Gluconacetobacter diazotrophicus PA1 5: one gene and its partners. The protein of the gene in region 1 binds, or shares a complex with, the protein of each later gene. Links are inferred from orthologs where the notes say so. Each region holds a gene or a part of one and is shown in the gene's direction. Other genes may lie near its edges.

Region 1 (3,691 bases):
CACGGCAAGGTCGGCATGACCGGGTCCATCCGGCAGGCCGGCCCATCGGGGCGTGGCGCCCGACGCCGAGGCGATCGGGCCGCCCCACGCTGACGGGACAAGGCTGCCGCTCCGCCCCCGGCCGCAAGGCCGGGCGCAGGATGACGACGCCATGTGATCCGACGATGCGACCGGGCGCTGCACGGGCGCGCGTCACCGCCTGATGAGGATGGATGAACGCCACGCGACCCGCACTGGCAGACGGCACGACACAGCACGCGTCCCACGTGACGCGCGCTGGCGCCGCCTGCGCGGGCCCCGCCGCAACGGTTTCCGGATCCATCGTATTTTCCCCGTCTGCTTTTGCCCGTCTTGCCCGTCGCAGTTGCCCGTCCCCCATGCGGACGCAGGACAGACGCCGGGACAGGGCATACCGGAGTTCCGTTTTTAATGAACAAGCGCATGCTGATCGATACGACCCACGCGGAAGAAACCCGCGTGGTCGTAATGGATGGTAACAGGCTCGAAGACTACGACGTCGAGGCATCGGCCAAGAAACAGCTCAAGGGCAATATCTACCTGGCCAAGGTGATCCGGGTCGAGCCCAGCCTGCAGGCCGCCTTCGTCGAATATGGCGGGAACCGCCACGGCTTCCTGGCCTTCAGCGAGATCCATCCGGACTATTACCAGATCCCCGTCGCGGATCGCGAGAAGCTGCTGGCCCTTCAGGAAGAAGAGGCCCGCATCGACGAGGCGCAGTCGCAGGACGACGACGCCGAGGCGCCGGCCGAGCCCGCCGCCGCCGATGCCCAGGCCGATGGCGACGCCCAGGCCGCCGACGGCGAGGCCGAGCCGCTGCCGGAAACCGTGGGCGGCGAGACCGACACGGGCGACGAGAGCCTGGTCCAGCGCCGCATCGCCCGCTTCCTGCGCAACTACAAGATCCAGGAGGTCATTCGCCGCCGCCAGATCCTGCTGGTGCAGGTCGTCAAGGAAGAGCGCGGCAACAAGGGCGCGGCGCTGACCACCTATATCTCGCTGGCCGGGCGCTATTGCGTGCTGATGCCCAATTCGCTGCGCGGCGGCGGGGTATCGCGCAAGATCACGTCGGTGGCCGACCGCCGCCGGCTGAAGGACGTGATCGCGGAACTGCAGATCCCGCGCGGCATGGCGATGATCGTCCGCACCGCCGGCGCCCAGCGGCCGCGGCCCGAGATCATGCGCGACTGCGAGTACCTGCTGCGGCTGTGGGACGACATCCGCGACCACACGATGCATTCCGTCGCCCCCGCGCTGATCTATGAAGAAGCCAGCCTGATCAAGCGCGCCATCCGCGACATCTATACCCGCGATGTGGGCGAGATCCTGGTCGACGGCGAGGCCGGATGGAAATCGGCGCGCGAATTCATGCGCATGCTGATGCCGCAGAGCGCGCCGAAGGTGAAATGCTGGCGGGACGGCGGCCAGCCGCTGTTTTCGCACTTCAATGTCGAGGGCCTGCTGGACTCGATGCTCTCCCCCACGGTGCAACTGCGCTCGGGCGGGTATCTGGTCATCAACCAGGCCGAGGCCCTGGTCGCGATCGACGTCAATTCGGGCCGCGCGACGCGCGAGCGCAATATCGAAGAGACGGCGCTGCGCACCAACCTGGAAGCGGCCGAGGAAGTGGCGCGGCAACTGCGCCTGCGCGACCTGGCCGGACTGATCGTCATCGATTTCATCGATATGGAAAGCCGCAAGCACAACGGGATGGTCGAGCGGCGGCTGAAGGACGCGCTGCGCACCGACCGCGCGCGCATCCAGGTCGGCGCGATCTCGCATTTCGGGCTGCTGGAAATGTCGCGGCAGCGGCTGCGCCCGTCGATCGCTGAATCGACCTTCACCCCCTGCCCGCACTGCCAGGGCACCGGCATCATACGCGGCACCGAAAGTGCGGCCCTGCATGTGCTGCGCGCCGTCGAGGAAGAGGGCGCGCGCCGTCGCGCGGCCGAGATCACGGTGCATGTGGCCGCCGAGATCGCGCTCTATATCCTGAACAACAAGCGGGCCTGGCTGAGCGAGATCGAAAAGCGGCACAAGATGCATGTCGTCTTCTCGCCCGATGCCAGCCTGCTGCCGCCGCAGCTTCGCATCGAGCGCGTACGGCCGCAGACCGAACGGTTCGAGCCCGTCGCGCCGCCGGTGCTGGCCGAACCGACCGACATCCTGGCCGAGGAGACCGAAGCCGCCGCGCCCGTCGTGCGCGAAATCCCGATCCAGGCCGAAGCCCCGGCCGATGCGGCCGTCGCAGCCGAGGCCGCGCCGGTTTCCACCGAGGAAGGCGAGGAAGGAACCGATCATCGCCGCCGCCGGCGGCGGCGCCGTCGCCGGCGTGGCGGCGAGCGGGCCGAGGGTGCGCCCCAGGCCGTGCCGGCCGAAGCCGCCGATGCGGAACAGGCGGACGAAGACGCCGGACATGGGAACGAGGGCGAGGAAGAGACCGCGCCCGCCATCCATGCCGAGAGCGTGGCCGAGCCCGCGCCGGCCCGTGAAGAGGGCGGACGCGACCGCAATCGCCGCCGCCGTGACCGGCAGGACCGCCGTCCGGCACAGCCGGCCGCCCCGTCGGCGCAGGCACCGTATCGCGGCCCGACGCCGGCCAATCCGTTCGGCGACGGCATCCTCGATATTTTCGATGTGATCGAGCAATCGACCGAGGCCCCGCAGGCCCCTGTCCGGCGGCCCGAGCCGAATGCGATGCCGGCCGACATCGTCGACGTCGCCGAGACGCTGGCCGTGTCGGAACCCGAGGCGGTCCCCGCGATCGTCGAAGCCGAAATCGTGATCGAGGCCGCCCCCGTGGAAGCCGCGCCGGTCGAGGCTGAACCTGTTGAGGTCGAGGCCGAGACGGTCGAAACCCCGGCCAAGCCCCGCCGCCGCACCCGCGCCCGCAAGAGCGCGGTGGCCGAGGCCGTGACGGCCGAGGCCCCGGACAGCACGGCGGAGCCCGCGCCCGTTGCCGCCGAGGCTGAAGAACCGGCCAAGCCCAAGCGTCGCCGCGCGGCGACGCCGCGCAAGACGGCCGCCAAGGCAGCGGCGGAAGAGCCGACCGTTGCCGATAGCGCGCCCCCGGCGACAGCCGAGGCCGTACCCGCCGAGGATGCGGCCGAAGCGGCACCGAAGAAGCCGACCCGCAAGCGGACCACGCGGGCGACCACCACGACCCGCGCCCGCAAGGCCAAGGCGGCCGAGGACGCCGCAACCGAGGCTGATGCCACCGAGGCGGCCGAGCCGGCCCCCGAGGCCCCGGCCAAGCCGCGCCGCACGCGCAAGGCCCCTGCCCGCGCCAAGGCAGCGGCGAAGCCGCAGGCGGAAGCCGAGGCCACGGCCGAACCGACCCCGGAAGCCGAAAAGACGGCCCCGGTGGTACAGCCGATCGTCATCGACGATTCCAAACCGGCCCCGGCCCGCAAGACCGGCTGGTGGCGCCGCTGACACCAGCGCGGCGGGCCATTCCAGCCCGTTGAACAAGAAGCCCCGCTTCCGAAAGGAGGCGGGGCTTTTTTGTTATCCAGTGCAGGGTCCCTGCTTCGGCCGGGCACGCCCGAGGGGAAGAATAAATATAATCTTCACAATTGGCGTCCCGGAAATCGCCTAGACTCATCCATGAATATGCGTCGCTTCGCGCGGACAAGCGGCCTGGGCACAAAAATCAACGAGGCAGCCAGTGCGC
Region 2 (2,985 bases), 450 kb from region 1 along the record:
GAAGGCCCTGGTCCAGCGCCTGGCCCAATATGACCGGCTGACCAAGGCCGGCACCCCGTAGGCCCCCCCCTGGCCCGCGTCATATCGCGCGGGCCAGCAGCGCCACCGCCAGACAGGTCATGATGACGGCGGTCATGCACAGCCGCAGCGCCAGATAGCCGGACGGCAATTCGCCCCGGCGCCAGGCCGCGCGTTCGGCCAGGAACAGCCCGGCAAATCCTGCCAGCAGGATCGCCAGGCCCGCCCCCGCATGCCCCAGGAACGTCGCCAGGATGGCCAGCCAGCCTACGGGCAGCGGAACACCGCCGGTGAGCATGCGGCGGTTGTCGGTCCGCGTCGTAGGCGATGCCGTGACGACGGCCGGGCGGTCCAGTGCCAGCCCCCAATGGACCGCGCCGCTGAAGGCCAGCATCAGGGCCAGATACGCCACCAGCGCCATCGTCAGGCCCGGCAACGGCCGATCCGAAGGATAGAAGAGGAGCGCCGTCGCACAGACGATGGCTGGAAACGGGCTGGCGATCCCCATTATGATCGCCAGCAGAGGCAGGCGCTTCATGTTCTTCTCCGTCTGGTCCTGCTATGGTCCCGCCGTGACCGAAGGGGAGGGCCCGGTCGCGGTCGCACGTCCCGGTCGAACCTGCAACGGGCCCAATATCCACAAACCCCAATATCCACAAACCGAGGAAGCAGAGTCATGAGTGCTATCGTCGATATCGTCGCGCGCGAAATCCTGGACAGCCGCGGCAATCCGACTGTCGAGGTCGATGTCGAACTGGCGTCGGGTGCCAAGGGACGCGCCGCCGTTCCGTCGGGCGCATCCACCGGCGCGCATGAGGCCGTCGAGCTTCGCGACGGCGACAAGTCCCGATTCGGCGGCAAGGGCGTCCTGAAGGCGGTCGAGCATGTCGAGACGGAGATCCTGGAGGCCCTGCAGGGCGCCGAATCAATGGACCAGGTGGCGATCGACGAGGCGATGATCGACCTGGACGGCACGCCGAACAAGGCCCGCCTGGGCGCCAACGCCATCCTGGCGGTATCGCTGGCGGTGGCCAAGGCCTCGGCCGAGGAACTGCAGATCCCGCTCTATCGCTATGTCGGCGGCGTCTATGCCCGCACCCTGCCGGTGCCGATGATGAACATCGTCAATGGCGGCCAGCATGCCGACAACCCGATCGACATCCAGGAATTCATGATCCAGCCGGTGGGCGCCCCCACCCTGGCCGACGCGGTGCGCGTGGGTTCGGAAATCTTCGCCCAGTTGAAGAAGAACCTGTCGGCCGCCGGCCATAACACCAATGTCGGTGACGAGGGCGGCTTCGCCCCCGGCCTGAAATCCGCCGACGACGCACTGGGCTTCATCACCAAGGCGGTCGAGGCCGCCGGTTACCGCCCCGGCGACGATGTGACCTTCGCGCTGGATTGCGCTGCGACCGAATTCTACCGTGACGGCCTCTATGTCATGGAAGGCGAAGGCAAGACCCTGGATTCCGCCGGCATGGTGGCCTACCTGGCCGACCTGGCCGCGCGCTACCCGATCGTGTCGATCGAGGACGGCCTGGCGGAAGACGACTGGGAAGGCTGGGCCGTGCTGACCGCGACGCTGGGCAAGACGGTGCAACTGGTGGGTGACGATCTGTTCGTGACCAATCCGGACCGCCTGCGCCGTGGCATCAAGGCCGGGGTGGCGAATTCGCTGCTGGTGAAGGTGAACCAGATCGGCACGCTGAGCGAGACGCTGGAAGCGGTCGAGACGGCGCAGCGCGCGGGCTATACCGCCGTGATGAGCCACCGTTCGGGCGAAACCGAGGATTCGACCATCGCCGACCTGGCCGTCGCGACCAATTGCGGGCAGATCAAGACCGGCTCGCTGTCGCGCTCCGACCGCACGGCGAAATACAACCAGCTGATCCGGATCGAGAACGAACTGGCCACTGCGGCCCGTTACGCTGGCCGGACGATCCTCAAGACGGCCTGATCGCGCGGAAAACGTACCGATCCGGCGGAAAGGGAGGGAAAAACTGTTCCCTCCCGCCACCGGATCGGGAATAGTTCGCGATGGAATTCGCTGAACGCGACAAGGGGGCGTACCAGACCATGCAGATCGGCCGGATGATTCGACGGGCAATCCGCATGGTCATTCCCCCTGCCCTGTTCATCGGCCTGACCGCCTATTTCGGCTGGAACGTCATGCAGGGCGACCATGGGCTGCAGAGCTACAAGGCGCAGCTGCAACTGCTGGCCGAGGCCCGGGCCGCCCAGCAGGACGCCATGGCGGAACAGCAGGTCTGGGTCCGTCGGGTGCGTGGGCTGAAGGAAAGCGCGCTGGACAGCGACACGCTGGACGAACGGGCGCGGGCGATGCTGAACCTGTCCCGACCCGATGAACTGGTCGTCCCCTACGGGGCGCACGAACACCTCTACTAAAGGGGAAACCCAACGAAAAAAGCCGGGGGTCCGATGGACCACCCGGCTTTTTTGTGCCGATTCCACGGGACATGTCCCGTAGAGCCCGCCTGCTTATTTGATCTTCGCTTCGCGGAAGGCGACATGCTTCCGCGCGACGGGATCGTACTTGCGCATTTCGAGCTTGCCGGTCTGGGCACGGGCATTCTTCTTCGTGACGTAGAAATACCCGGTGTCCGCCGACGAGACGAGCTTGATCTGAATCGTGTTACTCTTGGCCATGGAATCCTCAGCACTGCTCCGCCGCTGCTGGAACAATCAGGTGCAGCAGTGGTTCAAGTCGGCGGAAAATGCGCATACACAGCCCCGAGGTCAAGCGTTAGTCGCACCGATCGTCCAGATATGTGTGATTCGCGCCAAAACGGGGGAGAACGGGACCAATGCTGAGCGTGTCCGAGGCCCAGGAGCGAATCCTGGCGGAACTGATTCCCATGGGGCCGGAACTCGTGCCCCTGGCCGAGGCCTGGGGGCGCGTCGCGGGGGCCGGCATTGCCGCGCGACTGGACAATCCGCCAGCCGATA
Region 3 (3,113 bases), 1.0 Mb from region 1 along the record:
GAGCGAACGGATCACCAACCTGACCGAGCACCTGAAGACCCACGCGAAGGATTTCCATTCGCGTCGCGGCCTGCTGGTGATGGTCGGCAAGCGCCGTGGCCTGCTGGACTACCTGAAGCGCAAGGATCAGGCCCGGTACCAGACCCTGATCGGCCGCCTGGGCCTGCGCCGCTGATCTGTCGCGCGATCGGGCGGGGCCGTGCGGTGCATGGCCGTGTGTGATCGCGCCGGTCCGTCCCGCCGGCGGGGTGGCTCGGCCGCCCCGCACCGGCTGGACGGCCACACCCGCCGCCCAATCGTGGGCCGGGCAACATGCTGCCGCCATGTCGGTGGAGACATCCGGACCGGGTCGCAGCGTTTCAGGCCACATGGTGTATTGATGGGCAACCGTCATCGCTCCATGCCGTCCGAGACGCTGTCATTCCTCCCGTCGTCCGGGGACCTCCGACCCGCCTGGGCCGGCCGCCGGACAGGGAATGTCTGAATGTTCAATTACTACCGCAAGGAAATCGAGTGGGGCGGCCGTCCGCTGGTGCTGGAAACGGGCAAGATCGCCCGCCAGGCCGACGGCGCCGTGGTCGTGACCTATGGCGACACGGTCGTGCTGTGCACCGCCGTCGGCGCCCGCAGCGTCAAGCCGGGCCAGGATTTCTTCCCGCTGACCGTCAACTACCAGGAAAAGGCCTTCGCGGCCGGCAAGATCCCGGGTGGGTTCTTCAAGCGCGAGGGCCGTCCGTCCGAGATCGAGGTCCTGAATTCCCGCCTGATCGACCGTCCGATCCGCCCCCTGTTCCCCGAGAACTTCCGCAACGAGGTGCAGGTCGTAGCCACGGTGCTGAGCCACGACCTGGAGAACGATCCCGCGATCGCGGCGCTGATCGGCTGCTCGGCCGCGCTGACGCTGTCGGGCATCCCGTTCTTCGGTCCGGTGGCGGCCTGCCGCGTCGGTTACGCGGACGGGGCCTATATCCTGAACCCGACCCTGCCCGAAATGAAGGAAAGCGCGCTGGACCTGGTCGTCGCCGGTACGTCCGAAGGCGTGCTGATGGTCGAGTCCGAGGCGAGCGAACTGAGCGAAGACGTCATGCTGGGCGCCGTGACCTTCGGGCATGAAGCGTTCCAGGCCGTCATCGACGCCATCATCTCGCTGGCCGAGCATGCGGCCAAGGCACCGTGGGACCTGGCCGAGCCGTCGGCCGAGGAAATCGCGCTGAAGCAGCGGATCGACACGCTGGGCCGCGCCGCGATCGCCGAGGCGTATCAGGAGCGCGTGAAGCAGCAGCGCTACAAGAAGGTCGGCGCCGCCAAGGAAGCCGTGCTGGCGGCCCTGGCCACCGAAGGGCTGGACGTCACCGCGGCCAAGCCGATCCTGAAGGATCTGGAAGCCGACGTGGTGCGCAGCGCGGTGCTGGATACCGGCTACCGCATTGACGGCCGCGACCTGAAGACGGTCCGCCCGATCGTCTCCGAGGTCGGCATCCTGCCGCGCGCCCATGGTTCGGCCCTGTTCACCCGTGGCGAGACCCAGGCCCTGGTCGTCGCCACCCTGGGCACCGCCCAGGACGAGCAGGTGATCGACGCGCTGGAAGGCGAATACCGCACCAACTTCATGCTGCACTACAACTTCCCCCCCTATTCGGTGGGTGAATGCGGCCGCATGGGCTCGCCCGGCCGGCGCGAGATCGGGCATGGCAAGCTGGCCTGGCGCGCGATCCATCCGCTGCTGCCCGGCAAGGACACCTTCCCGTACACGATGCGCATCGTGTCCGAGATCACCGAGAGCAACGGATCGTCCTCGATGGCCACGGTCTGCGGCACCTCGCTGGCGCTGATGGATGCGGGCGTGCCGCTGAAGCGTCCGGTGGCGGGCATCGCCATGGGCCTGATCAAGGAAGATCGCGGCTTCGCCGTGCTGTCCGACATCCTGGGTGACGAGGATCACCTGGGCGACATGGACTTCAAGGTCGCGGGCACCGAATCCGGCATCACCGCGCTGCAGATGGACATCAAGATCACGTCCATCACGCCCGAGATCATGAAGATCGCCCTGGGCCAGGCGCGCGACGGCCGCCTGCACATCCTGGGCGAGATGTCCAAGGCGCTGACCGAAGGCCGTTCGGACGTGTCCTCCACCGCGCCGAAGATCACCACGATCTCGGTGCCGAAGGAAAAGATCCGTGACGTGATCGGCCAGGGCGGCAAGGTGATCCGCGAGATCGTTGAATATTCGGGTGCCAAGATCGATATCAACGATGACGGCACGATCATGATCGCGGCCTCGTCCGAAGATCAGGCCACCCGCGCGATCGAACGGATCCGCGGCATCGTGGCCGAGCCCGAGCTGGGCGCGATCTACACCGGCAAGGTGGTCAAGACCGCCGATTTCGGTGCGTTCGTGAACTTCCTGGGCGCGCGCGACGGCCTGGTCCATATCTCGGAACTGGCGCAGGGCCGGGTGGCGAAGACCACGGACGTCGTCAACCAGGGCGACGTGGTGAAGGTCAAGGTCCTGGGCTTCGACGATCGCGGCAAGGTCAAGCTGTCGATGCGGGTCGTCGACCAGCAGACCGGCGCGGACATCACCGAGTCCGTCGGCGAGCGCCCGGGCCGTCCGGCACGCTGAGGCCGGGCGCCAAGGCCGGGTGGCGGCGCGGGGCCCGGGTTCCGCACCGCCGCTTCCCGCCCGTCCGGGCGGGGCACACGCAGTAAAGTCCCGGCCCAGCGGGCCGGGGCGATGACGATAGGGTGATGATGAAGGCGATCAATGCGATCCGCATGGGCGGGGTGGATGTCCTGCCGCTGATCGAAGGTGGAAAGGGCGTGTCGGTTTCGACCGGCATATCGTCCGGACATTGGGCGGCGGCAGGTGGCGCCGGCACCGTGTCGATCGTCAACGCCGATTCGTACGACGAACAGGGTCGTCCGGTTCCGCAGGTCTATCACGGCCGGACCCGGCGGGAACGGCACGAGGAACTGATCCGCTACGCCATCCGGGGCGGCGTCGCCCAGGCCCGCATCGCCCACGACCTTTCGGGTGGCCGGGGCCGCGTCCACGCCAACATCCTGTGGGAAATGGGCGGGGCCGAGGACGTGATCACCGGCGTGCTGGAAGA

Evidence for each region.
Region 2: the proteins of GDI_RS11190 (region 1) and eno are in contact, whole or in part, in a solved structure (PDB 2FYM), measured with the Escherichia coli proteins. The link is inferred for Gluconacetobacter diazotrophicus PA1 5 from one-to-one orthologs.
Region 3: the proteins of GDI_RS11190 (region 1) and pnp are in contact, whole or in part, in a cryo-EM structure (PDB 9QH0), measured with the Escherichia coli proteins. The link is inferred for Gluconacetobacter diazotrophicus PA1 5 from one-to-one orthologs.

Annotation. Positions count from the first base shown.
Region 1 is NC_010125.1:2,410,486-2,414,176, forward strand. What follows is about bases 114-3,653. They hold GDI_RS11190 (Rne/Rng family ribonuclease), read left to right. Parts: upstream 114-429; coding sequence 430-3,453; downstream 3,454-3,653. In the rest of the region: GDI_RS11195 (HAMP domain-containing methyl-accepting chemotaxis protein), read left to right, coding at 3,686-3,691. UniProt on the Escherichia coli protein: Endoribonuclease that plays a central role in RNA processing and decay. Required for the maturation of 5S and 16S rRNAs and the majority of tRNAs. Also involved in the degradation of most mRNAs.
Region 2 is NC_010125.1:1,959,806-1,962,790, reverse strand. The notes cover bases 1-2,834. They hold eno (phosphopyruvate hydratase), read left to right. Parts: upstream 1-694; coding sequence 695-1,975; downstream 1,976-2,834. Other genes in these bases: rpmG (50S ribosomal protein L33), read right to left, coding at 2,518-2,685; GDI_RS09170 (FtsB family cell division protein), read left to right, coding at 2,095-2,424; GDI_RS09180 (DUF3429 domain-containing protein), read right to left, coding at 80-556; kdsA (3-deoxy-8-phosphooctulonate synthase), read left to right, coding at 1-61. Also shown: GDI_RS09160 (molybdopterin molybdotransferase MoeA), read left to right, coding at 2,844-2,985. UniProt on the Escherichia coli protein: Catalyzes the reversible conversion of 2-phosphoglycerate (2-PG) into phosphoenolpyruvate (PEP). It is essential for the degradation of carbohydrates via glycolysis.
Region 3 is NC_010125.1:1,372,212-1,375,324, forward strand. What follows is about bases 92-3,053. They hold pnp (polyribonucleotide nucleotidyltransferase), read left to right. Parts: upstream 92-484; coding sequence 485-2,623; downstream 2,624-3,053. Other genes in these bases: rpsO (30S ribosomal protein S15), read left to right, coding at 92-175; GDI_RS06510 (NAD(P)H-dependent flavin oxidoreductase), read left to right, coding at 2,752-3,053. Outside these bases: more of rpsO, read left to right, coding at 1-91; more of GDI_RS06510, read left to right, coding at 3,054-3,113. UniProt on the Escherichia coli protein: Involved in mRNA degradation. Catalyzes the phosphorolysis of single-stranded polyribonucleotides processively in the 3'- to 5'-direction. Also involved, along with RNase II, in tRNA processing.